Linked DNA regions of Ciceribacter thiooxidans. The protein of the gene in region 1 interacts with the protein of each later gene in a pairwise test. Links are inferred from orthologs where the notes say so. Each region holds a gene or a part of one and is shown in the gene's direction. Other genes may lie near its edges.

Region 1 (15,327 bases):
TCGGCGCGTGGAACTCGCTGTCGATCGCGGCCGCGGCAGTCGCCATAGGCGCCTCGACGGGGACACTGATCGGCATGTTTGCCGCAAGCCGACGCGGCCTTGCGGAAGCATTCGTCATGCGCACGGCAGACGTGGTCTTTGCCGTTCCGCCGATCCTGTCGGCGATGATGCTCGGCGCGTTTCTAGGGACGGGACGGTGGACCGCAGTGATTGCCATCGCCGTGTTCATGGTCCCCGTCTTCACACGTGTCGCCGCCGGTGCGGCACGACAGGTCTGGTCGCGAAATTATGTCCTTGCCGCACGCGGCGCAGGCAAGGGCAATTTGCTGATCACAATCGAGCACGTGTTCCCCAACATCGCAAACCAGATCGTCGTGCAAGCCGCGGTCCAGCTCGGCCTTGCAATTCTGACCGAAGCAGGCCTGAGTTTCCTCGGGCTCGGGACCCCACCACCGGCGCCGACCTGGGGCCGCATGCTCGCGGACGCGCAAACCTACCTCGAAATCGCTCCATGGCTCGCCATCCTCCCGGGTCTTGCCATTGCCGTCGCCGTTCTCGGCTTCAACATGCTGGGTGATGGACTGCGGGACTTGTTAGATCCGCGAACCGAGGACTGCCGATGAAGGGCGATACCCTGCTTGCAGTCGACGGACTGACCGTGTCGCTCCGCGGAAGCGATGGCGTGGCATCCTCGATATTGCGCGATATCTCGTTCGCCCTGCGGCCGGGCGAGACGCTCGGAATCGTCGGGGAATCCGGGTCCGGAAAATCGCTGCTCGCCCTTGCGATCATGGGCTTGCTGCCCGCAGCAGCCCGCGCGGGCGGCCACATCACCTTCGAGGGCCAAGATCTGCTCGCCCTCTCGGACGACGAGATGTGCCGGGTACGCGGAAACAGGATCGGCATGATCTTCCAGGAACCGGCGACCGCCCTCAATCCCGTCATGACGGTTGGCGATCAGGTCGCAGAAGGACTCGTCTGGCACAGGGGGGTGAGCTGGCAGAAAGCCCGCGCAGAGGCGCTCCGGTTGCTCGATCAGGTGCGGATTCCGGACGTGCACCGTCGTGCGCGAATGTATCCACACGAGATGTCCGGCGGGCAGCGCCAGCGCATCGGCATCGCAATCGCACTGGCGCTGAATCCGCCCTTGCTGATTGCGGACGAGCCCACGACAGCCCTCGACGTCACTGTACAGGCGGAAATTCTCGACATCCTCGACGAGCTGGTCCGCGAACAAGGAATGGCGCTCATCTTTGTCAGCCACGATCTCGGCGTTGTCGCCAGTACCTGCCAGCGCATGATCGTCATGTATGCAGGACGGATGATGGAGGAGGGAGCAACCCACGCGGTTCTCACCGCCCCTTTCAATCCCTACACACGCAGTCTTCTGCACACCGTGCCACGTCGTCTTGAAAGAGGACAGCGCCTCGCTGCCATTCCGGGAACGGTGCCGACCTTCACGCATCGTCCGCGCGGTTGCGCCTTTTCCGATCGATGCCCGGAGCGTGAAACGCGTTGCCATGAGGTCGACCCACCGTGGTTCTCACTGCCGGAGGGAGGGGGGAGCCGGTGCATCCATGATCCAGGCCGGGAGACGTCCCGATGAAAGCCCCGCTTCTCGACGTGCAAGAGGTAACGCGTGACTACGTCTCACACGCCTTGTTCTTGTCCCCACATCGCCATCGGGCACTCGACTCCGTGTCGCTCCGTATAGAACCAGGCAGCATTTTCGGTCTGGTCGGTGAGTCCGGCTCCGGCAAATCGACACTCGCGCGCATCGTTGCGGCGCTCGACCGGCCGACATCCGGCAAGGTCATGTTCGACGGTGACGACCTTTTCACGTTGCCCGCCCGCCAGCTTATGCACCGGCGCAGCGCATTTCAGATGGTATTCCAGGATCCGTTCGGATCCCTCGACCCACGCCAGCGGATCGGCAGGACCGTGGCCGAGCCACTTCATGCCCTGCCGGTACGTCTCGGTCGTCGGCAGATCGAGGACAGGGTGGCCGAAGTACTGGAAAGTGTCGGACTATCCGTCAATCATATGCGCCGCTACCCGCATGAGTTCTCCGGTGGGCAACGCCAACGCATCGCGATCGCCCGCGCACTGGTGACGGAACCGAAGCTGGTCATCGCGGACGAGCCGGTCTCCGCGCTCGATCTCTCGGTTCAGGCCCAGATCCTCAATCTCATCATGGATTTGCGCGAGCGCCGTGGCGTCGCATTCCTCTTCATCAGCCACAATCTTGCAGCAGTTGATTGCGTTGCAGACACGGTGGGCGTGATGTATGGCGGCCGGATCGTGGAGACGGGACCGGCCGACGAGGTCTTCCGGAAACCGCTCCATCCATATTCGCAAGCCTTGGCGGCAGCTGAGCCGAATGTCCAGGCGCACCAAAGGCAGCTGCCGCAGGTGCAGCCGCCGCTCAAAGCTCCGGCAGGAGAAAATGGTTGCGCGTTCCGAACGAGGTGCCCGCGCGCAATCGAACGATGCGGGACCGAACGCCCGGTATTGCACCCGGTTTCGCCCGGACGCTCGGTTTCCTGTCACCGCCCGGGTCAGGACGAGACCTGACCCCGAACTTGCACTACGGTGTTCGAGCCGCAGCCGGCAGTGTGATCGTCAGCCGACAGCCTTCAGCCGACCCTTCGCAGCCAAGCGTGCCCGGATCGATTCGACGTCCGCCCGTGGCGTCGCAGCAAACAGCGTCTTCGTGTACTCGTGCTGCGGGTCGGAAAATACCGCATCGCGGGTACCGTATTCGACAGCTTCGCCGAAATACATCACCATGACCTCGTCGGCGATGTAACGAACCACCGAAAGGTCATGGCTGATAAAGACGTAGGTCAGCCCAAATTCTTCCTGTAGGTCGGCGAGCAGATTGAGAACCTGCGCCTGGACCGAAAGGTCGAGGGCCGAAACCGGTTCATCAAGGACGAGAAGCTTAGGGTTGAGCATCAAGGCGCGGGCAATCGCAATGCGCTGGCGCTGTCCGCCGGAGAACATATGCGGGTAACGATTGTAGTGTTCGGGTCCGAGTCCCACCTTGACGAGCATCTCGGTCGACCGTTCCCGTCGCTCCGCTGCCGACATGCCAGTATTGATCAGCAGTGGTTCCCCAAGGACATCGCCGATCTTCTGGCGAGGATTGAGAGATCCGTAAGGGTTCTGAAAGACGATCTGTACCTTCCGACGCATCTCGGGCGTCAGATGCCCCGGACGAGTGTCGACCTTGTTGCCGTCGATAAGGAGCTCACCCGAAGTCGGTTCGTCGATGAACGTGAGAATCCGCGCGAGAGTCGACTTGCCGCACCCGCTTTCACCGACAATCGCCAGCGTCTTTCCGGCCTCCAGCGAGAAGGACACTCCCTTCACGGCATGAACGATCTTCTCCGGTTTGAAGAGGCCGGTTGGCACATGATAGTCGCGCTTGATGTCGCGGATCTCGAGCATCGGCCTGGTATCTTCCTGCATAGCGCTCATGCGTCTTCTCCCTCGGCATCCGCTCCAGTCATGAAATCGGAGACCGTCGTCAGGCGGTCACCGGTTGCGTTTTCCGGCAGCGCGGAGAGCAGTGCCTTGGTGTAGTTGCTCTTCGGCGCCTCGAAGAGCGTCAGAACGTCGGCCTCTTCCATCTTCCGACCCTTGTATTGGACGATCACCCGATCGGCCGTCTCCGCCACCACGCCCATGTCGTGGGTGATCATGATGAGGCCCATCCCGTTCTTCGCCTGCAGCGACATCAGGAGGTCGAGAATTTGCTTCTGGATAGTGACGTCCAGCGCTGTGGTCGGCTCATCGGCGATCAGAAGTTTCGGATCGCAGGCGATCGCCATGGCAATCATAACGCGCTGGCACTGACCACCGGACATCTGGTGCGGGAAATGGCCGAGCCGTTCTTCCGGATTGGGAAGGCCGACCTGGCGGAGAAGTTCCACCGCACGCGTCCGGCGCGCCTTCTTGTCCATTCCCATATGGACGCGAAGAACTTCCTCGATCTGGAAGCCGACCGTGAAACACGGATTGAGACTTGCGACCGGCTCCTGGAAGATCATCGCAATGTCCTTGCCGATCAGTTCCCTGCGGGCCGCTGGCGACAGATTCTGGATGTCCCGCCCCTGGAACAGCATTCGATCGGCGGTGATCTTCGCCGTCCAGGGCAAAAGCCCCATGACGGCCAGCATGGAAACCGACTTTCCCGAGCCGGACTCGCCGACGATTGCCAGTACCTCACCGGCATCGACCGAGAGCGATACGCCGTCGACCGCCTTGAACCATCCCGTTGCGGTTTCGAACTCGACCGTCAGATTCTGGATTTCGAGCAGGGCCATTTCACGACCTCTTCATCTTCGGATCGAGAGCATCGCGCAGGCCGTCACCCATAAGGTTGATCGCCAGCACGGTGATGAGGATTGCAAGACCGGGGAAGGTGACGACCCACCAGGCCCGGAGGATGAATTCGCGCGCTTCGGCGAGCATCGTTCCCCATTCCGGGGCCGGCGGCTGGGCACCCATTCCCAGGAAGCCGAGTGCCGCCGCGTCGAGGATTGCATTGGAGAACGACAATGTTCCCTGGACGATCAGAGGCGCCATGCAGTTCGGAAGGATGGTCCGGAACATGAGCCTCAACGGGCTGGCGCCTGCCAAGCGGGATGCGGTGACGTAGTCGCGGCCTTTCTCGCTCATGACCGCCGCGCGCGTAAGGCGCACGAAGTGCGGCTGCAAGACGAGCGCGATGGCAATCATCCCGTTGGTCAGGCCCGGCCCCAGGATCGCGACCAGCACGAGCGCGAGCAGAAGCGAGGGGAAGGCGAGAATGATGTCCATCAGGCGCATGATGATGGTGTCGACCCAACCGCGGTAATAGCCTGCGAAGACCCCGATCAGCACACCAGAAGACAGCGACAGGGTGGTCACGAAAACGCCGATGAACAGCGAATACTGTGCGCCGTAGAGAAGACGGGAAAGAATGTCGCGACCGACAGGATCGGTGCCGAGCAGATAGCCGCCGCGGCCGCCGTCGATCCAGGCAGGGGGGAGAAGCACCGCGTCGCGGTACTGTTCAAAAGGAGAATGCGGTGCGATGAACGGCGCAAAGACTGCGACGATCACCAGTAGGAGAAAGACGAAGAGCCCGATGACGGCGCCGCGGTTTTCAGAAAAGTAGAACCAGAACTCCTTGAGCATCTTCCGCCGCAAAGCTGCGGTCGAGAGGACCTCTGGAGAGTTGTCGATATCGTTGATGGTATCGGCCATGGGATTTTCTCCTTCTAGTGCCGGATACGAGGGTTGATCAGGCCGTAAAGCAGATCAACAATGAGATTGACGACCATGATGATGGCCGCGATCAGCAGTAGTCCGCCCTGGATGACCGGGTAGTCACGGCGGAAGACGGAATCGACCATCCATTTGCCGATCCCCGGCCAGGAGAAGATCGTCTCCGTGAGGATCGCTCCCGCGAGCATGACGCCGATCTGCAGGCCGATCGTCGTAATGACCGGGATCATGGCGTTTCGCAGCGCGTGGACACCGATCACCCTGAACGGCGAAAGACCCTTTGCACGGGCGGTACGCACGTAGTCTTCGGAGAGCACCTCCAGCATCGCCGAGCGCGTCTGCCGCGCGATCACCGCAAGCGGTATCGTCGCGAGCACGATCGACGGCAACACAAGATGACTGAGCGCGGAAAAGAATGCGCCTTTCTGATCTGACAGAAGGGAGTCGATCAGCATGAAGCCGGTAACAGGCGGGAAGAAATACATCAGCGAGATGCGTCCCGACACGGGTGTCCATTGCAGGATACCCGAAAACAGGATGATCAGCAGCAGTCCCCACCAGAAGATCGGCATCGAGTAGCCGACAAGCGCAACTCCCATGAGAGCCTGGTCGAAGAATGAGCCCCGTTTGATTGCCGCAAAGACGCCCGCCGGAATACCGAGGAGGACGGCGATGACGATCGCACACAATGACAGCTCGACCGTGGCGGGGAAGAGAGAGAGGAACTGCTCGAGGATCGGCGTCTTCGAAACGATAGAAGTACCGAAATCGCCGGTAACGATCCCGCCGAGATAGTCGAAATACTGCACGACGAGCGGCCTATCCAGACCGAGGTGAGCACTGATTTCGGCGTGACGCTCCGGCGACATCACGCGCTCACCGGACAGCAGCGCAACGGGATCGCCCGGCAGCATCCGGATGAACGAGAAGGCGATGATCGAAACCCCGATAAATGTCGGGATCAACACGGCGAGGCGCCGCAAAAGGAAGCTGAACATAGGGAACCTGTCGCTGTTTCTGCGGAAGATCTGATTGACGGATATGCATCCGGAACGGCCAGACCTCAGCCGCTAAGCATGACGTGCTTCAATTGGGTGCTCTATTAGTACGAATGCCGCGGGAGGCGCAACGCATCCCGCGGCAAAAGTTCTAATATACGTCGTTACTCGGCGATATCGACGTTCTCGAAGGTGAAATCACCAAGCGGGCTCTGCACGAAGCCGCTGACTTCCTTGCGCATCGGCACGACCGACAGCGAGTGGTCGAGCGTCGCCCACGGCGCTTCGCGCTTGAAGACGACCTGAGCCTCCTCATAGAGCTTAGTGCGCTCGGCCTGGTCGGAAGTGATCTTCGCCTTCTTCACAAGCTCGTCGAACTCCTTGTTGCACCACTGGGCACGGTTGTTGCCACCGACGGCGTCGCAGCCGAGCAGGGTGTCGAGGAAGTTGTCCGGATCGCCATTGTCACCGGTCCAGCCGAGCATGACGGCGCCGTCACGATCCTTCGCCTTGGAGCGGTCGAGATACTCGGCCCATTCGTAGGACACGATTTCGGCCTTTACCCCTATCTTGGCGAAGTCGTCCTGGATGATTTCGGCAGCACGACGGGCATTCAGCATGTAGGGACGCGAAACCGGCATGGCCCAGAGCTTCATCGACAGATCCTTGACGCCGGCTTCTTCGAGCATCTTCTTCGCAGCGTCGAGATCATACGTGTCGTCCTCAACCTTGTCGTTGTAGGACCACATGGTCGGCGGGATCGGGTTCTTCGCCGGCGTTGCCATGCCCTGGAAGATGGCGTCGACGATCGCCTGCTTGTTGATCGCCTTGTTGAGTGCCTTGCGAACCTCGACCTTGTCGAAGGGCGCCTGGGTCGTGTTGTAGGCGAGGTAGGCGACGTTGAGGCCTTCCTGTTCCATAACCGTGAGGGCCGGATCGGACTTCATGGTTTCGACATCAGCGGCATTCGGATAGGGCATCAGGTGGCATTCGCCGGCCTTCAGCTTCTGATAGCGCACCGCTGCATCCGTCGTGATCGCGAAGACGAGGTCGTCGATCTTCGGCGCACCACCCCAGTAGTCGGCATTCTTCTTGTAACGGATGACGGCGTCCTGCTGGTATCCGACGAAGACGAACGGTCCGGTTCCGACCGGCATCTGGTTCAGCTGTTCCTTCTTGCCGGCTGCGTCGAGGCTGTCGGCATATTCCTTCGAAACGATCGAGGCGAAAGGCATTGCGAGATTGGCGAGGAACGGCGCTTCCGGGCGGTTGAGGACGAATTTGACGGTCAGGTCGTCGACCTTCTCCACCGACTTGATCAGGTCCGGGAAGCCCATCCCTGCCGCATATTCCCATGCAGCACCGGCGACATACTGGTTCCACGGATTGCTCTTGTTGATCTGGCGATCGATTGAAAAGACGACATCGTCAGCGTTCAGGGTGCGGGTCGGCGTAAAGAAGTCCGTGGTATGGAACTTGATGTCCTTGCGCAGCTTGAAGACGTATTCCTTCCCGTCGTCGGAGACGGTCCAGCTCTCGGCGAGACCAGGAACCGGCTTCGTCGTGCCGGGCTCGAATTCGAGCAGTCGGCTGTAGACAGGGTGCGCGGACGCATCGAAGGTCGTGCCGGCCGTGTAAAGGCCGGGATCGAAGCCCTCCGGCGAGCCTTCGGAGCAATAGACGAAAGTCTTGGCGCTCGCAGCGCTGGCGAAGAAAGTCGCCGAAAGCAGTGCAGCAGCGATACCCAGTTTATACTTCATAGTGTGTCTCCCAATTGAAGAGGGCCGGACCGCCGGCCTGGGTTGTTTCAACGGCTCGCGGTTCCGGCCGAAGGTTGGCCGCATTCTCCGAACTCTCTACACACACGCGTTCGCCACCTCGCCACGAGAAAACCCGAGGCGGTCTCTTTCACGATCGAAGCAAAACCGTTGGTCGGCTGCTTTGATCGAAGAAACTGAGAGGGGGAGAATTTTGTTCGGGTCGAGCCGATCGTCATTCGTGTTTTCTTGAATTGGCACGATTTTAGTATTTTTCTACCACCAAAGCGGTATGGGGCGCAGCATAACGATTACAAACCACTTGTCGAGCCAGTGACACGAACTTGCCCTAAAAATGTGTAGGAAACGGCGAATGAGGCGTTTCTCGGCGATTTTGAGGTCGTTTTTTGGACGAGACCGCCCGTTACAGGCCCAAAACTCGCTGGTGTCATAGAGCTGGCCTTCCCGATGTGGGTGTCCTAAGTCGTGTACCGGGAGATCGGAATGTACACGCTCGAAAGCACACAAACGTTTGAACAGGAAATCAAGAGAAGCCGGTTTCAGGCGGTCTCCGGTCCGGTCGCCACAGAAGCGGCGGCGAGGGACTTCATCGAAACCTATTCAGAACTCTCCGCCGGGCATAACTGCTGGGCGTGGCGTATCGGCTCGAGATACCGGTTCAGCGACGACGGTGAGCCGAGCGGAACGGCTGGAAAGCCGATTCTGCAAGCGATTGACGGACAGTCGCTGGACAATGTGGCTGTTGTCGTCAGTCGATGGTTCGGCGGCGTCCTGCTCGGCAGCGGCGGCTTGGTCCGTGCATATGGAGGGACTGCCGCGGCCTGCCTTCGCGCTGCGCCGAAAAGCCTCGTCATTCCTCGGGTGCCTGCGCAGGTGAAGGTCGGCTTTGCCGATCTGGCGATCGTCAAGGCGCGCTTGCTTGCCGTGCCGGACCTCAGGATTGAAGAGGAAGTCTTCACCGAAGAAGGTGCCGAGCTTGCGCTCGCACTTCCTGAACTTGAAACCGCAGCGGTCCGCAGACTGGTTTCCGACGTGACAAGCGGCCGCTCGATCCTTCTCGTTTCGATCTAGATCGTCGCGGCCGCCACGACACGGCTATTGCAGCAGTCGGGACATGCCCTCACTCATGTGCCCCTCGCCTCCGACAACCGCTGCTTCTTCCGCCGAAAGCGGATCGCTCAGTCCGGTCGCAACCACCGAAACCCTGAACTTTCCGGCAAGGCTCTGGTCGAAAATAGCGCCCACGACGATATTGGCGTCGTGGTAGACCTCGTCGCGAATGCGCGTAGCGGCCTCATCCACTTCGAACAGGGTCATGTCCGTTCCGCCGGAGATCGAGATCAGCACGCCGCGGGCGCCCTTCATCGAGACTTCATCGAGCAACGGGTTCGATATTGCCGCCTCCGCCGCCTTCATCGCGCGAGCCTCCCCGGAGGCCTCACCCGTTCCCATCATGGCGCGCCCCATGTCGCGCATCACCGTCTTGACGTCGGCGAAATCGAGATTGATCAGACCCTCTTTGACGATCAGGTCTGTGATACATCCCACACCGGAATAGAGCACCCGGTCAGCCATCGAGAAGGCGTCTGCAAAGGTCGTCTTGGCGTCTGCGACGCGGAAGAGATTCTGATTGGGAATGACGATGACCGTATCGGTGCTTTCCCTCAGGCGTTCGATGCCCTCCTCCGCAGCCTGCATGCGGCGCCGGCCCTCGAACGTGAAGGGCTTGGTGACCACCCCGACCGTTAGAATACCCGCCCGACGTGCCGCTTCCGCGATCACAGGTGCCGCACCGGTTCCGGTACCGCCGCCCATACCCGCCGTAACGAAGCACATATGCGTGCCGGCGAGGTGATCCATGATCTCATCGATCGACTCCTCGGCTGCCGCCCGACCGACATCGGGCAAGGAACCGGCTCCGAGCCCCTGGGTCACGGTCGCACCCAGCTGGATGATCCGCGCGGCCTTGGACATCGTCAAAGCCTGGGCGTCCGTATTGGCGACGATGAATTCCGCGCCCTCCAGCCCCTCGGCGATCATGTTGTTGACTGCGTTGCCGCCGCCGCCGCCGATACCGATGACCGCAATCTTGGGCCGCATTTCGGTGATCTCCGGTTTCGTGTTGTCCGTCATGCTCGTCTCCCGGAGCCGTTGAAGCCGCTCAGCGCTCGGCGCAGGCGGCTGGATTTGGTACTGGCCGGCCTCCGGCCGGCACGATGCGAATCATCGCGCAAAGTCTAGCATCCGAAAAACGGCATGATGCAGGCAAAGCTGAATGTCCATGGCATTCGACGAACCAACGCGATCTGCGGACAGGGTTGGACCACAATGGCAGAAGGCGATATTGAAAAGTCAGCCCACCGGATTTAGTGCAGCGTTTCGCCTTCCGCCTCGTCCCGCAGGATGCGGAATGCATCGTACAGCGCGTCCACGAGGATATCGGTCAGCTCATCACCCCTGTTTTCGGCGATGAGGATTTGTACGTCGCGGTCCTGGCGATGGTAGAAGTGATCGGCTTCGTTCGACATATCATTGTCCCCTTGAGGCCGGACGACATCCCGGCTGATCCTTCATCTGTAAGAGAATTCGCTTGCGCAAAGCTTGAGCCCGGCGGAGAGCTGCAAATCTGGCGGCGCTTCGAATGGCGCTGACGGGCACGAATCACCGACCACTGGTATGGAAGGCCTATGAGGCGCCGGGATGACGGAAACTGCAACGAGCTGGAGGAAACAGACGGAAGTCGTTTGCTGAGGATCACGAGCCTCCACGGTACCCTCCCCAAAGTGAGCCAGAAACCGACAACACTCTGCCGTACGCGAGAACAGAACCGGAGACACACATGACCAACGCCTTCGCAACCTATCCCAGCCTTGCCGGCAAGACGGCTCTTGTGACCGGCGGCGCCTCTGGCATCGGCGCCGAAATCGTTCGCGCTTTCGCAGCACAGGGGTGCCGCGTCGGTTTCATCGATCTCGACGCGCAAGCCAGCGCCAGGTTGGCGTCAGAAGCGGGACAGATCGACTACGAGATTTGTGACTTGAGGGACGTCACCGCACTCAAGGTCGCCTGCGCCGCGCTCCGCCGGCGTCTTGGTCCGGCATCAGCTCTCGTCAACAATGCGGCACGCGACGACCGGCATGGATGGCGCGATCTCTCGCCCGAATACTGGGATGACCGGATGAATACCAATCTGCGGCATCAGTTCTTTGCCATTCAGGCGGTCGCCCCGGACATGATCGAACTTGGCGGCGGCTCGATCATCAACCTGGGTTCCAACAGCTGGTGGGAAGCGGCAGACGGATTTCCGGCCTATGCGACGGCCAAAGCCGCAGTGCACGGATTGACTCGCACGATGGCCCGCGAGCTCGGCCAATATCGCATCCGCGTCAATGCCGTCGTCCCCGGCTGGATCATGACCGACCGGCAGAAGGAGCTGTGGGCAACGCCGGAAAAGCTTGAGGCGCATCGCCGCCGCCAGTGCCTTCCGGATTTGATAGACCCAGTCTATGTCGCGCGCATGGTTCTCTTTCTCGCCTCCGACGATGCGCGCATGTGCACCGCCGGCAGCTACATGGTCGAAGCTGGCTCCATTTGAGAGGCCGCCAAGCGATCATGCTCCCGCGTCGTGACATCTGTCGGCGCCGGCGACCGTGACCGTGAATTCCGGCTGCCCCTTGATGGTGTTGCTCACGGTGCAGATTTCGCCCTCGGCAAGACGAGCGATTTCGTCTCTCGTCGCTTTATCGAAGTCGCCGGCTATTTCGAATTCGATGTCGAACCGCGCAAGGCGGGAAGGTTCGTCCGGCGCCTTTGAGCCCGTGACACGCACAGTGACGCTCGTGAGGCGATGCAGCATACCGAGCCTGCTCGCCGCAATGCGGGCGCTCATCGCCAGGCATGCCGACAGTGAAGCGTAGAGTAGGTCCAGCGGATTGAAGCCCGCCTCTGCGGCTCCGGTCCTGACATCGATCACACCACCCGTCTCCGACACGACATGCGGAAAGCCGGTGCGCCCCATGGTGGCAATCGCGCCCGTCGGCCGTATCTTGGTCGTCGCTGCACTGTTCATGCCGTTACGTCCTCACCTCGTGGGTCGTGAGAAGGTCTATATCAGGCGTCCGAGCCACAAGGCATCGTTTCCGTCTTGCGGCGCTTGCAGCTCTGCAAATCCCGCGCGTGTCCAGAAGCGGGCACCTCTGATATTTGCAGGACTGACACCGACGTGTGCCGCGCGCACGCCGCACGACGCCGCCGCGACGATCCAGCGGTCCAAAAGCGCAAATCCGACGCCTTGCCCCTGCAGCCTTGGCAGAACGTTCATGTGCAGGTGTGCAGGATAGCTTCCGCACACGACGGCGGGATCTGCCTTCGGGTGATGGAGGAGATGAGCCAGACACTGGTCAGGAGTCCAAGCAGAGCGACGGGACACGTCTGGGTCGACATATCTTCGCCGTAAAGAAGGCCACCACGCCTGTTCCAGACGCCTCTCCCACGACCGGGCATCTTCGGTGCCGACGACGTAGCCAGCAACACCCTCCTCATCAGCAACAACGAATGCGAGATGCGGCGCCAACAGCACGTAGGGCGCCGCGTAGATATGGCCGATCAACCGGGGATCAGAATAGAGGCCCGATGCGTCACGGCCAGAATCGCCGGTGACGAGACAAATGCCGTAGACCGCATCGAGATCGTCCTCGTGGGCTGGACGGATGATCACCGGGACCTCTCTCCAAGGAAGCGACGTCAGAAGAGCGTCAGACGCTAGATTACCTTCCGCCGCACCTCAAGGAGGATTTCGATGCGAGGCCGTTCCGCCTGCGACATCCAACCTGTTCGCTAACAAAGGCGGTGGCGATCCTCACCGCTGCTTCGTTCAACCGGCCGGCGTCAACGTGACGGAGGTGCCGGTCGCTGCAAGATTGAGCCCGAGTTGTCCGGTCAGGCTGATCGTTTGCAGATGAATGGACCCGGACGTGCCGCCGACGAGAATGTTCGCTCCGATACCCGCGCCGACAGTCGCCTCGGCTGTGGCTCCCTGGTAGAGACCGCCGAGTGAGCCAAGGTGATATCCGGCTGTGGGGGCAAAGACCGCCCAGACCAGCCGGCTGCGTGTCGTGAAGCCGACGTCGATGCCCATCTTGCGCACCACGCCGACGTAACGGTCGAGCGGCTCACTCCCGATCGCGGACGTGAAGACGCATTCCACGTCCTTGGCGGAGCCCAGCACGTAGCCGACGCCCCCGCCGATGCTGCAGTCAAGATAGCCGATCCGGACGCCGCCGGCCGGCCCGTTGTCACGAAATGTCGGCGCGGGCTCGGATCGCACGATCGCATCCGCCGAAATCGCGGAACCCGCGCTCATCGCAACCGGCAAGGCGGCGAGTGCCGCGGCAAGAATCTTCTGCATCCCTGTCACTCCTATTGATAGCTTCGATGCCCCTTGGGTGGGTCCCAGGCCGAAGCAGCCGAACAGTGTTGGGAAATGCCTATGGCGAAAGAATGATCCTCTACGCCGCCGCACGGCGATACACGAAATAGTGAGGCTGGGACGCAATCCTCCGGCCGGACGTATCTGGTCAAATGCGTAGGCCCGGCGCCTCCTGTCCAGTGCGTTCGACGTATTCGGCATACCCCCCGCCGTATTGGTGGATGCCGTCCGGTGTGAGTTCCAGCACACGATTGGAAAGGGCCGACAGGAACCGGCGATCGTGGGAGACGAACAGCATTGTACCCTCGTAAGCCGAGAGTGCCTTGATCAGCATCTCCTTCGTATCGAGATCGAGGTGGTTGGTCGGCTCGTCGAGAACAAGGAGATTCGGCGGGTCGAACAGCATAGCCGCCATCACCAGCCGGGCCTTCTCGCCGCCCGAAAGTATGCGGCACCGCTTCTCGACGTCATCGCCCGAAAAACCGAAACAGCCCGCGAGCGCCCGAAGCGGCGCTTGCCCGGCCTTAGGAAAACGCTCCGCCAGCCATTGCAGTATGGTGCTGTCGCCGACGAGCAGATCCATGGCATGCTGGGCGAAATAGCCGAGCTTGACGCCGGCGCCGAGCGAGACATTCCCCTTGTCCGGCTCGGCAGAGCCGGCGACCAGCTTGAGTAACGTCGACTTGCCGGCGCCGTTGATGCCCATGATGCACCAGCGTTCACGCCGCCGCACCATGAAGTCGAGGCCGTCATATATCGTCCGGCTGCCGTAGGCCTTGTGGACGTTCTTGAGATTGATCACGTCTTCGCCGGAACGCGGTGCGGGCAGAAATTCGAAGGCGACCGTCTGACGCCGACGAGGGGGTTCGACGCGGTCGATCTTTTCGAGCTTTTTCACTCGGCTCTGAACCTGTGAGGCATGAGAGGCGCGGGCCTTGAAACGCTCGATGAACTTGATCTCCTTCGCCAGCATCGCCTGCTGACGCTCGAACTGCGCCTGCTGTTGCTTCTCGTTCAGCGCTCGCTGTTCTTCATAGAAGCCGTAATCGCCGGCATAGGTCGTCAGCGCGCCGCCATCGATCTCGATGATCTTGTTAACGATCCGGTTCATGAATTCCCGGTCATGGGATGTCATCAACAGCGCACCGTCATAGCTTTTCAGGAATTCCTCCAGCCAGATGAGGCTTTCGAGATCGAGATGGTTGCTCGGCTCGTCGAGCAGCATGACGTCCGGGCGCATCAAAAGGATACGGGCAAGCGCCACACGCATCTTCCAGCCGCCCGACAGATTGGCGACGTCGCCATCCATCATCTCCTGGCTGAAGCTCAGTCCCGCCAGAACCTCGCGGGCGCGCCCCTCCAGCGCATAACCATCGAGTTCCTCGTAGCGCGCCTGCACCTCGCCATAGCGCTCAATGATCGCGTCCATTTCATCCATGCGGTCCGGATCCGACATCGCGGCTTCCAGCAGGCGAAGCTCCGCCGCCACGACGCTGACCGGTCCCGCGCCATCCATCACCTCGGCTACGGCCGATCGTCCTGTCATCTCGCCGACATCCTGGTCGAAATAGCCGATCGTGACACCCTTCTCGACGGAGACCTGCCCCTCGTCGGGCAGCTCCTCGCCGGTAATCATTCGAAAGAGCGTCGTCTTCCCCGCTCCGTTCGGTCCGACGAGACCGATCTTCTCGCCGCGGTTCAGCGCTGCCGAGGCTTCGATATAGAGAATGCGGTGACTGTTGGACTTGCTAATATTGTCGATACGGATCATGGGAAAGACGGCCTCATTGTGTGGGCAGCGCTATGCCACGCGCTCGCGCCACTGTCACCCAGGGATCCGCGCCTT
Region 2 (15,649 bases), 1.6 Mb from region 1 along the record:
CGCAACGTAAACCATTTATTAAGGTTAACGCGCCCTGGGGATAACCGGCACACCGCCCACCCCCTTCGAGATCACGGTAGTAGACGGATAGTTATTTAGCTTGAGAGCTAACCATCGACTCAGGAGGGAAAGCTGTCGCTCAGCGGTCCGGATATCGTGCGGCCCGCCTACCCTGCCGCCGGATAAAGGAGATCGAGGACGTAGCGGGCGTCGAAGCGGGCGTCGATGGCGCCGTAGGTGTGGCGCCAGCCGCCGGCGAGGCGCGTCTCGAGGAACGCATCGGCGATTTTGCCGGCACCGAGGCGATAGAGTTCCGCCGCGGCGGCGGCGAGCGCCAGTTGCTCGACGAGGAGCCTTGATGCCGCCTCGTCGCGCTCGGCAAGGGCCGTCGCCGCCCTCAGGACCTCGACGGTCTTCCTGCCGGAGACGCCGAGGTCGCGTTCGAGCCCTGCAAAGATCGTCTCGAAGAGATCCTTGCCGCGGTTCAGCACCCTGAGCACGTCGAGCGCCATGACGTTGCCCGACCCTTCCCAGATCGCATTGACCGGCGCTTCCCGGTAGTGGCGGGCGATTGCCCGCTCCTCGATGTAGCCGCTGCCGCCGATGCATTCCATCGCCTCGTAGATCAGCGCGGGCGCCATCTTGCAGACCCAGTATTTGACGACCGGCGTCATCACCCGCGCAAAGGCGGCATCGGCGGGGTTGTCGCGCGCCTGGTCGAAGGACTGCGCGAGCCGGAAGACGAGTGCGGTCGCGCCGGCGACGTCGAGCGCCATGTCGGCGAGCACGCGGGTCATGATCGGCTGGTCGATCAGCATCTTGCCGAAAACGCTGCGGCCACGAACATGGTGGACGGCTTCCGCCATCGAGGCGCGCATGATGCCGGCAGACGCGACGGCGCAGTCGAGCCGGGTCAGCGTCACCATGTCGAGGATCGTGCGGATGCCGTCGCCGGGCTGGCCGAGGATATAGCCGAACGTGCCGTCGAACTCGACTTCCGAGGAGGCGTTGGAACGGTTGCCGAGCTTGTCCTTCAGTCGCTGGAACTGCAGCCCGTTGGCCGATCCGTCTTCGAGGAGCCGCGGCACGAGGAAGCACCCGATTCCCTCCGGCGTCTGGGCGAGCATCACGAAGGCGTCGCTCATCGGCGCCGACATGAACCACTTGTGGCCGGAGAGACGGTAGATGCCCTCGCCCACCCGCTCGGCGCGGGAGATATTGGCGCGAACGTCTGTACCGCCCTGCTTCTCCGTCATGCCCATGCCGAGCGTTATTCCCGTCTTCTGCATCGGCGGCTTGTTGGAGGAGTCGTATTTGCGAGAAAGGATTTTCGGCACCCACTCCTTCTGCACCTGCGGCGAAGCCATCAGCGCAGCGACGGACGCGCTCGTCATCGTCAGCGGGCAGAGATGACCGCATTCGAGCTGGGCGGTCAGGAAGAAGCGGACCGCGCGGGCCCTGTGCTCGTAGCCGCGGGTGTCGGGATGGTTTTCCCAGGCGGACGAATGCAGCCCGTTCGCCATCGAGCGGCGCATCAGCGCGTGCCAGGCCGGATGGAATTCGACGACGTCCAGCCGTTCGCCGCGCACGCCGTGGGTCCGCAACTGCGGCACGTTCTGGTTCGCCATGCGCGCCAGTTCCTGCGCCTCCGGCGAGGTCACGTAGCGGCCGAGCGCGTCATATTCCTCCCGCAGCGAGCGGTGAAGTCCGGAGCTCAGATCGACGATCAGCGGATCCGACCGGTAGGCATTGACGCCGGACCAGGGTTTCGGCTGATTCAGTTCGGCGAGTTTGTCTTCTGTCCGGCTCATTTCGCTCATTTTTGTCTTTTGAAGGATCTGATTCGTTTAACATGGGGAACAAAGTCCAATCCACATAGCACATGCTTGCCCCCCCGGCTGGCAATCTTTATAGACCGCGTGACTATCTCAGGAGGACAGTCCCATGGTCTTCTTTCCCCACCGCCACCTCCTCGGCATAAAGGGCCTCACCGAACAGGACATCACCTTCCTGCTCGACAAGGCCGACGAGGCCGTCAAGATCAGCCGCCAGAGGGAAAAGAAGACCTCGACGTTGCGTGGTCTCACCCAGATCAATCTCTTCTTCGAAGCCTCGACGCGAACGCAGTCCTCGTTCGAGCTCGCCGGCAAGCGGCTCGGCGCGGACGTCATGAACATGTCCGTCGGGAACTCCTCGGTGAAGAAAGGCGAAACGCTGATCGACACGGCGATGACGCTGAACGCCATGCGGCCGGACGTGCTGGTCATACGGCATTCCTCCGCGGGCGCCGCCGCCCTCCTCTCCCAGAAGGTCGCATGCTCGGTGGTCAATGCCGGTGACGGCCAGCACGAGCATCCGACGCAGGCGCTCCTCGATGCGCTGACGATCCGTCGCGCCAAGGGCAAGCTCTCGCGCATCATCGTCGCGATCTGCGGGGACGTCCTGCATTCGCGCGTCGCCCGTTCGAACATCCTGCTGCTGAACGCCATGGGCGCCCGCGTCCGGGTCGTGGCGCCGGCAACGCTGTTGCCCGCAGGCATCGCCCAGATGGGCGTCGAAGTCTTCCACGACATGAAGGAGGGCCTCAAGGACGCCGACGTCGTGATGATGCTGCGCCTGCAACGCGAGCGCATGTCGGGCGCCTTCGTGCCTTCGATCCGTGAATATTTCCACTTCTACGGCCTCGATGCAGAAAAGCTGAAGGCGGCGAAGGAAGACGCGCTCGTCATGCACCCCGGACCGATGAACCGCGGGGTCGAGATCGCCTCGGAAGTCGCCGACGGCCCCCAGAGCGTCATTGAGCAGCAGGTGGAAATGGGTGTCGCTGTGCGCATGGCGGTCATGGAGGCCCTGCTCGTCTCCGGCAACCAGGGTCCGAGAACGGAAGGAATGGGCGCATGAGCACGACCACGCCCCTCGTCTTGAAGAATGTCCGCATCGTCGATCCGTCGCGCAGCATCGACGAGGTCGGAACGATCGTCGTCGGGGCTGACGGCCGCATCGCCGCAGCCGGCGCCGACGCACTCAACCAGGGTGCACCCGACGGCGCAGAGGTGCGCGACTGCCGCGGGCTGACCGCAGTGCCGGGTCTCGTCGACGCGCGCGTCTTTACCGGCGAACCGGGCGCGGAACACCGCGAGACCATAGCCTCGGCGAGCCGGGCTGCGGCAGCCGGCGGCGTCACTTCCTTCATCGTGATGCCGGACACCGACCCGGTGATCGACGACATCGCGCTGGTTGAATTCGTGCGCAAGACCGCCCGCGACACCGCCCTCGTCAACGTCTATCCGGCGGCGGCCCTGACGAAGGGGCTCGATGGCGTCGAGATGACCGAGATGGGGCTTCTCCAGGAAGCGGGAGCCGTCGCCTTCACCAACGGCCGTCACGGCCTCCACGACACGCAGGTCCTGCGCCGCGCGATGACCTATGCACGGGAATTTTCCGCCGTCATCGCGCTTGAGGCGAAGGACAAGTATCTCGGCGCCAACGGCGTGATGAACGAGGGCCTGCTTGCCGGTTGGCTCGGACTTTCCGGCGTTCCCAAGGAGGCCGAGATCATCCCGCTCGAACGCGACCTAAGAATCGCGACGCTCACCCGCGCGAAGTATCACGCCGCAAAGATCTCGGTGCCGGAATCTGCCGAGGCGATCCGCGTCGCCCGCGAACGCGGCGCGAACGTCACCTGCGCCGTCTCGATCAACCACCTGTCGCTCAACGAGAACGACATCGGCGAATACCGCACCTTCTTCAAGCTGTCGCCGCCGCTGCGCTCGGAGGACGACCGCATGGCCATGGTCGAGGCGATCGCCGACGGCACCATCGACATCATTGTTTCCTCGCATGATCCGCAGGACGTCGACACCAAGCGCCTGCCCTTCTCCGATGCCGCGGACGGTGCGATCGGGCTCGAGACGATGCTTTCAGCCGCCCTTCGCCTGCACCACAGCGGCCAGGTGTCGCTGATGCGTCTCATCGATGCCATGTCGACGCGGCCGGCCCACATCTTCGGCCTCGACGCCGGGACGCTGAAGCCGGGCGCTGCGGCCGACATCACGCTCATCGACCTCGACGAGCCGTGGCTCGTCTCCAAGGAGGCGATTGTCTCCCGCTCGAAGAACACGCCGTTCGAGGATGCGCGTTTTTCCGGACGGGCGGTGTCGACCTATGTCCGCGGACGGTGCGTGCATTCGCTATAAGATAAATAACGGGGGGACACAGTGGCGAACGTCAATTTCCTGCAAATCGGCCTGCCGGCTCTGATCGCGGTGCTGAGTCTGGGCTATCTCCTGGGCTCCATCCCCTTCGGCCTCCTGCTCACCCGTATGGCCGGCCACGGCGACCTGCGGCAGATCGGCTCCGGCAATATCGGCGCCACCAACGTGCTCAGGACCGGCAACAAGAAGCTCGCGGCCGCAACCCTGCTGCTCGACGCACTGAAGGCGACGGCCGCTGCGGTGGCCGCACAGGCGGTGTTCGGTGCCAATGCCGGCCTTCTCGCCGGGTTTGCCGCTTTTATCGGACACCTCTTTCCGGTCTGGCTCGGCTTCAAGGGCGGCAAGGGCGTCGCGACCTATATCGGCACCCTGCTCGGGGTTACGCCGCTGATGGTGCTCGTATTCGCAGCCGTCTGGCTGTCGATCGCCTTCATCACCCGCTACTCCTCGTTGTCTGCACTGATCGCGACTCTTGTCATTCCGGTTGTATTGTGGATTACTGGCGCCGAGGAAGCCGCCATCGTGACGGCGATCATGACCGTCGTTTCCTGGTGGCGGCACAAGGCCAATATCGAGCGCCTGATCGCGGGAACGGAAAGCCGGATCGGACAAAAGGGATAGGCGCATGCCCGAGCGCAGCGCAAGACGGAACGGGATTGCGCTGACGGAAAGACAACGGATCGCCTGGCTGCGGCTGATCCGAAGCGACAATGTGGGGCCGGCGACCTTTCGCGACCTCATCAACCATTTCGGAAATGCCGAAGCGGCGCTCGCCGCCCTGCCGGAGCTGTCGCGGCGCGGCGGCTCGACGCGGCCTATCCGCATCGCCAGCGAGGCCGATGCCGTCCGCGAACTCGAAACAGCCCGGCGCCTCGGCGCAACCTTCATCGGCATCGGCGAACCGGACTATCCGCCGGCCCTGCGACAAATCGACGGCGCACCGCCCCTCCTTGCAGCCCGCGGCGACCTTTCGGCGACACGGCTTGCCCATGTCGGCATCGTCGGCTCCCGCAATGCCTCGATTGCCGGCGTCAAGTTCGCGAGCCTCATTGCACGTGAACTCGGCAGGGCCGGCTATGGCATCATTTCCGGACTGGCGCGCGGCATCGACACCGCCGCCCATCGTGCGAGCCTCGAAACGGGGACGATCGCCGCCATGGCCGGGGGGCTCGACCGTCCCTACCCTCCCGAGAACATCGGGCTTCTCGAAGAAATCTGCAGCGGCCGCGGGCTCGCCATCAGCGAAATGCCGTTCGGTTGGGAGGCGCGGGCGCGCGACTTCCCGCGCCGCAACCGCCTGATTGCCGGCGCGGCCCTCGGCGTCGTCGTCATCGAGGCGGCGAGCCGCTCCGGTTCACTGATCACCGCACGCCTTGCCGGCGAGTTCGGGCGGCTCGTCTTCGCGGTGCCGGGCTCCCCTCTCGATCCCCGATGCCACGGCACCAACGGACTTCTCAAGGACGGGGCGATCGTCACCACCGGACCCGAGGACATCCTGCAGGCGCTGGCGCCGATAGCAGGCGTGGCAAACCTCGCGCCACGGCAGGCCGAGGAACCGGATGGAGACGGAGAGGAGAAGGCGTTGGAGCCGCCACCGACCGCAAACGAACGGACGCGCATCATCGACGCCCTGGGACCGACGCCCGTGGAGATCGACGACATCATCCGTCATACCGGCCTGTCCGCGTCAGCGGTCTATTTGGTCTTGCTGGAGCTCGATATCGCCGGGCGCCTTCACCGCCACGCCGGCGGCCTAGTCTCCCTGGCCATGGCGGACTGAAAGGCCGCGGCGCCCCGCCTGGATGTCCCCCGCCTCCAGGTAGGCCATCTCGATGAGGTAGCAGAGCATGTCCGCACCTTCCCGCTGCGCCACGTTGCGCAGCTCGCCGAGTATCTGGCGGACGTAAGCGATGTTCTCGCGCACCCGCAAGCCGTCTCCATTACCGTCAAGAAAATTCGGAACCATCGTCCAAGCCCCCAGATCCAAAATTGCCCGGTCACGCCGGACGGCTGCACATCAATGGAGTCGAGGATAGACAATTTATCTAGAATTGCAACTTTAACGATTGCTCCCTTTAGTTGTATTGCGTTGAACTTGAGAAAATGACGGCTCCCCCTTGACCGGAAGCGAATCCCTGTCCATGTCGGGAGGCCTGTAACGCAACGTACCCCTCTCAGCCGTGCTGAAGATCAAAGGTCCGCTGGCTTGTACCGAGAAAAAGTATGAATGTCGTAGTCGTTGAATCTCCAGCCAAAGCCAAGACGATCAACAAGTATCTCGGATCGGGATACAAGGTCCTCGCATCGTTCGGTCACGTTCGTGACCTGCCGGCGAAGGACGGCTCGGTGCGGCCGGACGACGATTTCGAGATGGTCTGGGAGGTCGACGGCGCCTCCGCGAAGCGGATGAAGGACATCGCCGACGCGGTCAAGGACTCCGACGGCCTCTTTCTCGCGACCGACCCGGATCGCGAAGGTGAAGCGATCTCCTGGCACGTTCTCGATCTCTTGAAGAAGAAGAAGGTGCTGAACGGCAAGCCGGTCAAGCGGGTGGTCTTCAACGCGATCACGAAGAAGGCTGTTCTCGATGCGATGGCGCAGCCGCGCGACATCGACGAGGCACTGGTCGACGCCTATCTCGCCCGCCGGGCGCTGGACTATCTCGTCGGCTTCAACCTGTCGCCGGTCCTCTGGCGCAAGCTTCCGGGTGCGCGTTCGGCCGGCCGCGTGCAGTCGGTAGCGCTTCGCCTCGTCTGCGACCGCGAAACGGAAATCGAACGCTTCGTCGCCGAGGAATACTGGCAGATCTCCGCGCTTCTGAAGACGCCGCGCGGCGACGAGTTCGAGGCGCGTCTCGTCTCGGCCGACGGCAAGCGCATCCAGAAGAACTCGATCAAGAACGGCGAGTCCGCCCACCGCATCAAGGACCTGCTGGAAGGCGCCCGCTACGTCGTCGAAAGCGTCGAGGCAAAGCCCGTCAAGCGCAATCCGGGCCCGCCCTTCACCACCTCGACGCTGCAGCAGGCGGCGTCCTCGCAGCTCGGCTTCTCCGCCTCCCGCACCATGCAGATCGCCCAGAGGCTCTACGAGGGCATCGACATCGGTGGCGAGACAGTCGGTCTCATTACTTATATGCGTACCGACGGCGTGCAGATGGCGCCGGAAGCGATTGACGCGGCGCGGCATGCGATCGGCGACCAGTTCGGCCCCCGCTACCTGCCGGAGAAGGCCCGCTTCTATTCCACAAAGGCGAAGAACGCGCAGGAAGCCCACGAAGCGATCCGCCCGACCGATTTCAACCGGATCCCGGCCAAGGTCCGCAGCCACCTCGATTCCGACCAGCTGCGGCTTTATGAACTGATCTGGAAGCGCGGCATTGCCAGCCAGATGGCTTCGGCCGAGATCGAGCGCACGACGGCCGAAATCCTCGCCGATCGCGACGGCGAGAAGGCGGGCCTGCGCGCTGTCGGCTCGGTCGTCCGCTTCGACGGCTTCCTCGCCGCCTATACCGATCAGCGCGACGAGAACGAAAGCGGTGAGGACGACGACGAAAGCGGTCGCCTGCCGGAAATCAACGCCCGCGAAATGCTGGAAAAGCGCAAGGTGAATGCCAGCCAGCACTTCACCGAGCCGCCGCCGCGCTATTCGGAAGCCTCGCTGATCAAGAAGATGGAAGAGCTCGGCATCGGCCGTCCGTCGACGTATGCGGCGACGCTCGCGACGCTCCGCGACCGCGACTATGTGACGATCGACAAGCGCAAGCTCATTCCGCAGGCGAAGGGCCGTCTGGTGACGGCCTTCCTCGAAAGCTTCTTTACCAAGTATGTCGAGTACGACTTCACCGCCGACCTCGAAGAGAAGCTCGACCAGGTCTCCGCCGGCGAGCTGAACTGGAAGGACGTGCTGCGGGACTTCTGGCGCGATTTCTTCTCGCAGATCGAGGATACCAAGGAGCTGCGCGTCACCAATGTGCTCGACGCGTTGAACGAGGCGCTCGCACCGCTGGTCTTCCCGAAGCGCGAGGACGGCTCGGATCCGCGCATCTGCCAGGTCTGCGGCACCGGGCAGCTGTCGCTGAAGCTCGGCAAGTACGGCGCCTTCGTCGGCTGTTCCAACTATCCAGAGTGCAACTATACCCGCCAGCTGTCCTCGGAGGGCGGTGCCGATGCCGAGGCATCCGGCGTGCCCGAGACCAAGAACCTCGGCAAGGATCCCGTCACCGGCGAGGAGATCACTCTTCGCAGCGGCCGCTTCGGGCCTTATGTCCAGCGCGGCGAAGGCAAGGAGGCCAAGCGTTCCTCCCTGCCCAAGGGCTGGACGCCGGCGACCGTCGACTATGAAAAGGCGCAGGCGCTGTTGTCGCTCCCGCGCGACGTCGGCAAGCATCCCGAGAGCGGTAAGATGATCTCCGCCGGTCTCGGTCGCTACGGGCCGTTCGTCCTGCATGACGGCACCTACGCCAATCTCGACAGCATCGAGGATGTGTTCTCGATCGGCCTCAACCGCGCGGTCACAGTTTTGGCGGAAAAGCAGAGCAAGGGACCCGGAGCCCGCGGGCGTACCGCCGCGGCGGCGCTGAAGGAGCTCGGAGACCATCCCGACGGCGGCGCGATCACCGTTCGCGACGGACGCTATGGTCCCTACGTCAACTGGGGCAAGGTGAATGCCACCCTGCCGAAGGGCAAGGACCCGCAGTCCGTGACCGTCGAGGAGGCGCTGGCGCTGATCGCGGAGAAGGCCGGCAAGTCCGGCGGCAAGGCGGGCACGAAGGCGAAGAAGCCCTCGGCCAAGACGACGAAGGCCGAAGGTGGCAGCAAGACCACCAAGGCGAAGACGGCAGCGAAACCGAAGGCCAAGACGGCCACGAAAGCGAAAAAGAGCTGACGATTGAAGAAGCCATCGCGCGATACGAGCCGCCCCGCAGACACCCGCAAAGGCAAGCCCCTGCGGGGAGAAGCTGATACGGCAGGCGATGACCTGCCGATCATCCACGGCGCGGTTCCCTCGCGCGAAGTGCTTTTGCGATTCATCGCGGAAAATCCGGACCGTGCCTCCAAGCGCGAGATCGCCAAGGCCTTCGGCCTCAAGGGCGAGGCGCGCGTCGAGCTCAAGGACGTACTGCGCGCGCTCGAAGACGACGGTCTCGTGCAGAAGAGCCGCAAGACATTGACGCGCCCCGGCGCCCTGCCCTCGGTCGCAGTCCTCGACATCACCACCCGCGACAAGGATGGCGAGCTGATCGCGCGACCCGCCGAATGGGCGGACGAGCTCGGTGTCGCGCCTGCCGTCGCGATCCGCCAGTCGAGTTCGGACCGCGCGAAGGGCAAGGCGCCCGTCGGCGGGCTCGGCGACCGCGTTCTCGCCAAGATTTTCGTTGCCAAAGATCGCGCAGGGCCTGCCTATACCGCTCGCGTCATCAAGATTCTCGACAAGCGTCGGAACGCCATGCTCGGCGTCTTCCGCGAAACGCCGGGCGGCGGCGGACGGCTGATGCCGATCGACCGGCGCGACGAGGAATTGTTGATCGACAGCGCCGACCTGGGCGAGGCAAAGGACGGCGATCTCGTAGAGGTGGAAATCGCCCGCAGCGGCCGCTTCGGCCTGTCGCGGGGGCGTGTGCTTTCGGTGATCGGCTCCGTCGCATCGGAAAAGGCGATCTCGATGATCGCGATCCACGCGCACGGCATTCCGCATATATTCCCGCAGGCCGTGATCGCCGAGAGCGAAACCGTGAAGCTTGCCGGCATGTCGCATCGGGAGGACTGGCGCGACCTGCCGCTGATCACCATCGACCCGGCGGATGCGAAGGACCACGACGACGCGGTCTATGCCGAACCCGATACGTCTCCCGACAATCCGGACGGCGTGATCGTTACCGTCGCGATCGCCGACGTCTCCTGGTACGTGCGGCCGAAATCGCAGCTCGATCGCGAGGCGGTGAAGCGCGGCAATTCGGTCTACTTCCCCGACCGCGTGGTGCCGATGCTGCCCGAGCGTATCTCGAACGATCTCTGCTCGCTGCGGGAAGGCGTCGACCGGCCCGCGCTCGCGGTCCGAATGGTCTTCTCGAAGGAAGGCCGCAAGGCCGGCCACACCTTCCACCGGGTCATGATGAAGAGTGCGGCCAAACTCTCCTATGCGCAGGCGCAGGCGGCGATCGACGGCGCACCGGATGACAAGACCGGACCGCTTCTCGACACGATCCTGAAGCCGCTCTGGCACGCCTACGCGGTGCTGAAGCGCGGGCGCGACCGCCGCCAGCCGCTCGAACTCGACATGCCCGAGCGCAAAATCCTGCTGAAGCCCGACGGCACCGTCGACCGGGTCTTCATCCCCGAACGGCTCGATGCGCACAAACTCATCGAGGAGATGATGATCCAGGCGAACGTCGCAGCCGCCGAGACGCTCGAAAAGAAGCGGCAGCCGCTCGTCTACCGCATCCACGACGCGCCGGCGCTTTCCAAGCAGGAGGCGCTTCGCGAGTTCCTTGCGACCATCGGCATCAACATGGCGAAGGGCGGGCAGCTGCGTTCCAACAGCTTCAACGGCATCCTGGCGAGCGCCCTCGATACGCCGCACCAGACCATGGTCAACGAGATGGTCCTGCGCTCGCAGAGCCAGGCGATCTACAGCCCGGAAAACATCGGCCATTTCGGCCTCAACCTCTTGAAATATGCCCACTTCACCTCGCCCATCCGGCGCTATGCCGACCTCATCGTGCACCGGGCGCTGATCGGCTCGCTCGGCCTCGGCGAAGGCGGCATCACCCCGGACGAAGAGGCGACGCTCGACGATATCGCCGCCGAAATCTCGACCTTCGAGCGGCGGGCGATGGCGGCGGAGCGCGACACCGTGAACCGGTTGATTGCCCATCATCTCGCCGGACGCATCGGTGAGGAGTTCGACGGACGCATTTCGGGCGTCACCAAGGCGGGCCTATTTGTCGCATTGCCGCAGTTCGGTGCGGATGGTTTCGTCCCCGTGTCAACGCTGGGGCGGGATTACTATATCTATGACGAGGCGCACCAGGCACTCTCCGGCGAGAAGACCGGCCTCGGTTACCGGCTCGGAGACGCGGTCCTGGTGAAGCTCGTCGAGGCGGTGCCGCTCGCCGGCGCGCTGCGATTCGAAATGCTGAGCGAGGGCCGCGAGATGCCGACGGCGATCCGCTCGTTCCACAAGACCACCCGTCGCGGCAAGAAGCTGCCGGGCACACGGGCACGGCGCGGGCGACGCTGAGCGCGCGCCCGACGAGAAAGGAAGTTCGACATGCAAGACAACACGGCCGATACGGTGCTTCATCTCGGCGGACAGGAAGCGAACCGCCCCGTCGGGCGATCGATCATGCGTGGCATGCTGAACACCTGCCCCGCCTGTGGCGGCGGCAAGCTCTTCCGCGCCTTCCTGAAGCCTGTCGACCACTGCGCTGTCTGCCAGGAGGAAATGTTCCATCACCGCGCCGACGACCTGCCGCCCTATCTGGCGATCCTCGTTCTCGGCCACGTGCTGCTCGGCGGCTTCATGATGACGGACCTCATCTTCCCCGCCTCGGACTGGGTTCACCTCGCCATCTGGGCGCCTCTCGGCGTCATCACCACCCTGCTTGCGATCCAGCCCATCAAGGGTGGTGTCATCGGCCTGCAATGGGCCTTGCGCATGCACGGTTTCGGCGGCGAGAGCGACGATCCGGCCGAATACGATCCGTTGCCGAAGGATCAATGAGCCGCTCCGCATTTCCTGACCCGACTGCTACCGCTTCGCCGACGACGCGCCTGACGCCGAAGGACGCGGCGACGCTGATCGTGATCGACCGCAGCGACGGGCGCCTGCGCGTGCTCTTCGGCAAACGCGGCGAGCGCCACGTCTTCATGCCGAATCTCTACGTCTTTCCGGGCGGCCGGCGGGACCGCGGCGATCACGCCCTGCCCTATCTGCGCGATCTTCATCCACAGGTCCTCGCAAGGCTCGCCGCTGGCAGGAGCGATCCCACGGCCCTGCGGCGTGGTCGCGCACTGGCGCTTGCCGCCATACGGGAGCTTTACGAAGAAACTGGCCTCTTCATCGGACGACCGGCAGACGGCGCGGCCGCCGATCTCGCGAGCCTGCGCTACGTCGCCCGTGCCATTACGCCACCCGGCAATGTCCGCCGTTTCGACACCCGCTTCTTTCTCACCTTCACCGACGAGGCAGGTATCGATCCGACCAACATCCGTGATTCGGCGGAGCTACATGATCTTACATGGCTTGACATTGACGCGGCGTCGGGTCTGAACATGCCGCTGATTACCAGGACCATTCTCGAAGACGTCATCGACCGGATGAAGGCCGATCCGTCACTGCCATTCGGAAGCCCGGGTCCCTTCTACTACAGCCGTCGCGGACGAACGTTCCGTGGCGACATCTGAGGAACCGTCCCATGTCCAAGCCGAAGAACGGCGCCAACGGTCACCGCGAAGACATCCACTGGCCCTCGCTGGTCGCCGCCATTTCGGCTATCACCGCGGTCGGTATTGCGATCGGCCTCGGTCTGCCGCTCCTCAGCATCATCCTGGAGAAACGGGGTATCCCCTCGACGCTGATCGGCCTCAACTCCGCCATGGCCGGCATCGCCGCCATGGCTGCGGCCCCAGTGACGACCAAGCTCGCCCATGATGTCGGGGTCGCCCGCACCATGCTCTGGGCTGTCGTGCTTTCGGCGGCAAGTGCTCTCGGCTTCTATTATGCCGAAGCATTCTGGATGTGGTTTCCCCTGCGGCTCGTCTTCCACGGCGCGACGACGACACTCTTCATCCTTTCGGAATTCTGGATCAACGCGGCAGCCCCGCCTTCCCGCCGCGGTCTCGTCCTCGGGATCTATGCAACGGTGCTTTCGGTGGGCTTCGCCTGCGGTCCCCTGCTCTTCTCCGTCCTCGGCAGTGACGGCGTCTTACCCTTCCTCGTCGGCGCGCTTGCGATCCTCGTCGCCGCCGTGCCGATCTTCATCGCCCGGCGGGAAAGCCCGGTTCTCGACAGCAAGCCGGAGCAACACTTCCTCCGCTATATCTTTCTCGTCCCGACGGCGACGGTCGCGGTCTTCGTCTTCGGTGCAGTGGAAGCGGGTGGCCTGTCGCTCTTTCCGATCTACGCGACGCGTACCGGCTTTACAGAGGCGCAGGCGGCGCTGCTGCTGACGGTGATGGGGATCGGCAACATGGTGTTCCAGATCCCGCTCGGAATGCTCTCCGACAAGCTGAAGGACCGCCGGCTGCTGCTCTCGATCATGGCGGTCATCGGCCTCTGCGGATCGCTGGCGCTGCCCTGGCTGTCACAGAACTGGGCGCTGATGGCGCTCGTACTGCTCTTCTGGGGTGGCTGTGTCTCCGGTCTCTACACCGTCGGCCTGAGCCATCTCGGCTCGCGACTCACCGGAGCGGACCTCGCCGCCGCCAATGCCGCCTTCGTCTTCTGTTACGCCGTCGGCACGGTCGCGGGGCCACAGGGGATCGGTGCCGCGATCGACATCGCCGGAAATCATGGTTTTGCCTGGGCAATTGCGGGCTTCTTCGGCCTCTACGTCCTGGTTTCGATGGCGAGACTGCTTTTTAAACCGAAACAGGCTTGACTTTTTGGGCGTGATTTGTAGTTTCGCGCCAGAATTTGCCGTGGGCTGCTCTGGTCGTCCACGGCTTGATTGTTATTAAAGGCAGGACGACCATGGCGAAAGCGACCACGATCAAGATCAAGCTGCTGTCGACAGCCGACACCGGTTTCTTCTACGTTACCAAGAAGAACAGCCGCACGATGACCGACAAGATGACGAAGACGAAGTACGATCCGATCGTCAAGAAGCACGTCGAATTCAAGGAAGCCAAGATCAAGTAAGGCTTGATCTCTTCCTTTCTTTAAAGGCGCGTGGCTCCGGCTCCGCGCCTTTTTCGTTTTCGGCGGCTCCGACATTCCCCTAGGCCCAACAAAAAAGCACCGCTCCGGAACCGGATGGCGGTGCTTATTTGCTCGAATGGGGGTCGGTCGGCATGCCTGCGGTACGAGGAACCGCGTTTACAGCATGCCAACCGACCGACCCCACGACCCAGGAGATGCGGCGGACCTGAGCATCATGGGGTATATCCGGCCTCCCCGGAGGCCTTCTTTCTCGGTGACGTCAAACTTGCGCAACTGGAGAGAAAAATCAACAATTTCTTAACCGTTTCATTCTTTGTCCTGAACTATGGTTAAGATCCGCAAATTCACGCGGGCAAATAATAGCACTATACAAATTGTTGGACAGAACAACAAAACGCGAATACTTCCACCCACTTGTCCCGCTCGTGAACAAGAGATGACAGTCGGTCGATGGCAATATTTTGCAGCTGACGCGTCTACGGCGTCGCCGGCCGTCGGCGCGGCCGCCGTGCCTCGTCCGCGGTTTTCTCAGCGAAACGGTCAGGCTGCTGCGGCAACGACCCGGTTACGGCCGGCGCTCTTTGCCTGGTAGAGCGCGCGGTCGGCCTGCTTCAGCAGTTGCTCCGGTGTCTCGATATCCGGCGTCAGCGTCGCGATGCCCATCGAGGCGGTAACGTCGAGCGAGGACGCGCTGGCCTTCAGAGCGAACGGACGATGTTCGATCATGCCGCGAAGGCGCTCGGCGATGACCGCAGCCGCCTCTGCCGTCGTATCCGGCATCACAACGACGAATTCCTCGCCACCATAGCGGCAAGCGAGGTCGGCTCCGCGCACCGTCGAGCGGATACGGGTGGCGAACTCGCGGATGACGTCGTCGCCGGCGTCATGGCCGTAGGTGTCGTTCACCAGTTTGAAGCGATCGATGTCGGTGATGCAGATCGAGAGCGGGCGGCCCCTCGCCTGCGCGCGATTGAAGAGCACCTTGAGATGGTTGTCGAGGTAGCGGCGATTGTGGAGGCCGGTGAGCCCGTCGGTGACGGCGAGCTCTATGCTCTCCTTCACGCTGAGGCGAAGGCGGTCGTTGTAGCGCTTGCGGCGGATCTGCGTCAGCGTGCGTGCGACCAGTTCGTTCGGATCGATCGGGCGCGCGAGATAGTCGTTCACGCCGAGATCGAGCGCACGGATGATCATCGGCTCGTCGCCGTTGTCCGTCACGAGCAGGACCGGAATGAAGCGCGTGCGTTCGAGGGAACGCAGCTGCGAGCAGAGACGCAGCGGATCGTAATCATCGAAATTCGCGTTGACGATCACCAGGTCGAAACTGTTTTCTGCCGCCTCGAACAGGGCCGCCTGCGGATCGGAGCTCGCGGTGACCGCTGCCACCGGCTTCAGCGCCTTGACGATGCGTTCCTGGCTGTTGGCCCGGCCGTCGACGAGCAGGACCTGGGCAATCTCGTCGAGTCGTCCGTCCCCTACCCGCAACATGTCCTCAACGCCCATATTGCGCGCCGCTTCCGTGCGGATACGCAGTTCGTCGGTCAGCGTCTTGAGAC

What was found.
Region 2: the proteins of H4I97_RS17950 (region 1) and topA interact in binary tests that used the Escherichia coli proteins (3 or more experiments, as listed by UniProt). The link is inferred for Ciceribacter thiooxidans from one-to-one orthologs.

The regions. Positions count from the first base shown.
Region 1 is NZ_CP059896.1:3,623,956-3,639,282, reverse strand. What follows is about bases 7,480-10,330. They hold H4I97_RS17950 (IMPACT family protein), read left to right. Parts: upstream 7,480-8,536; coding sequence 8,537-9,124; downstream 9,125-10,330. Other genes in these bases: ftsZ (cell division protein FtsZ), read right to left, coding at 9,149-10,186; H4I97_RS17955 (ABC transporter substrate-binding protein), read right to left, coding at 7,480-8,035. In the rest of the region: H4I97_RS17990 (ABC transporter permease), read left to right, coding at 1-623; H4I97_RS17985 (ABC transporter ATP-binding protein), read left to right, coding at 620-1,606; H4I97_RS17980 (oligopeptide/dipeptide ABC transporter ATP-binding protein), read left to right, coding at 1,603-2,574; H4I97_RS17975 (dipeptide ABC transporter ATP-binding protein), read right to left, coding at 2,623-3,483; H4I97_RS17970 (ABC transporter ATP-binding protein), read right to left, coding at 3,480-4,331; H4I97_RS17965 (ABC transporter permease subunit), read right to left, coding at 4,333-5,256; H4I97_RS17960 (ABC transporter permease subunit), read right to left, coding at 5,271-6,275; more of H4I97_RS17955, read right to left, coding at 6,440-7,479; H4I97_RS17940 (hypothetical protein), read right to left, coding at 10,420-10,581; H4I97_RS17935 (SDR family NAD(P)-dependent oxidoreductase), read left to right, coding at 10,893-11,648; H4I97_RS17930 (OsmC family protein), read right to left, coding at 11,664-12,122; H4I97_RS17925 (GNAT family N-acetyltransferase), read right to left, coding at 12,159-12,770; H4I97_RS17920 (DUF992 domain-containing protein), read right to left, coding at 12,927-13,460; ribosomal protection-like ABC-F family protein, read right to left, coding at 13,630-15,252.
Region 2 is NZ_CP059896.1:2,000,456-2,016,104, forward strand. What follows is about bases 6,126-9,298. They hold topA (type I DNA topoisomerase), read left to right. Parts: upstream 6,126-6,437; coding sequence 6,438-9,098; downstream 9,099-9,298. Other genes in these bases: H4I97_RS09680 (hypothetical protein), read right to left, coding at 6,126-6,180; rnr (ribonuclease R), read left to right, coding at 9,159-9,298. Also shown: H4I97_RS09655 (acyl-CoA dehydrogenase family protein), read right to left, coding at 168-1,820; H4I97_RS09660 (aspartate carbamoyltransferase catalytic subunit), read left to right, coding at 1,945-2,901; H4I97_RS09665 (dihydroorotase), read left to right, coding at 2,898-4,196; glycerol-3-phosphate 1-O-acyltransferase PlsY, read left to right, coding at 4,218-4,835; DNA-processing protein DprA, read left to right, coding at 4,840-5,994; more of H4I97_RS09680, read right to left, coding at 5,968-6,125; more of rnr, read left to right, coding at 9,299-11,453; H4I97_RS09695 (DUF983 domain-containing protein), read left to right, coding at 11,484-11,936; H4I97_RS09700 (NUDIX hydrolase), read left to right, coding at 11,933-12,619; H4I97_RS09705 (MFS transporter), read left to right, coding at 12,631-13,815; rpmG (50S ribosomal protein L33), read left to right, coding at 13,908-14,075; H4I97_RS09715 (PleD family two-component system response regulator), read right to left, coding at 14,637-15,649. UniProt on the Escherichia coli protein: Releases the supercoiling and torsional tension of DNA, which is introduced during the DNA replication and transcription, by transiently cleaving and rejoining one strand of the DNA duplex.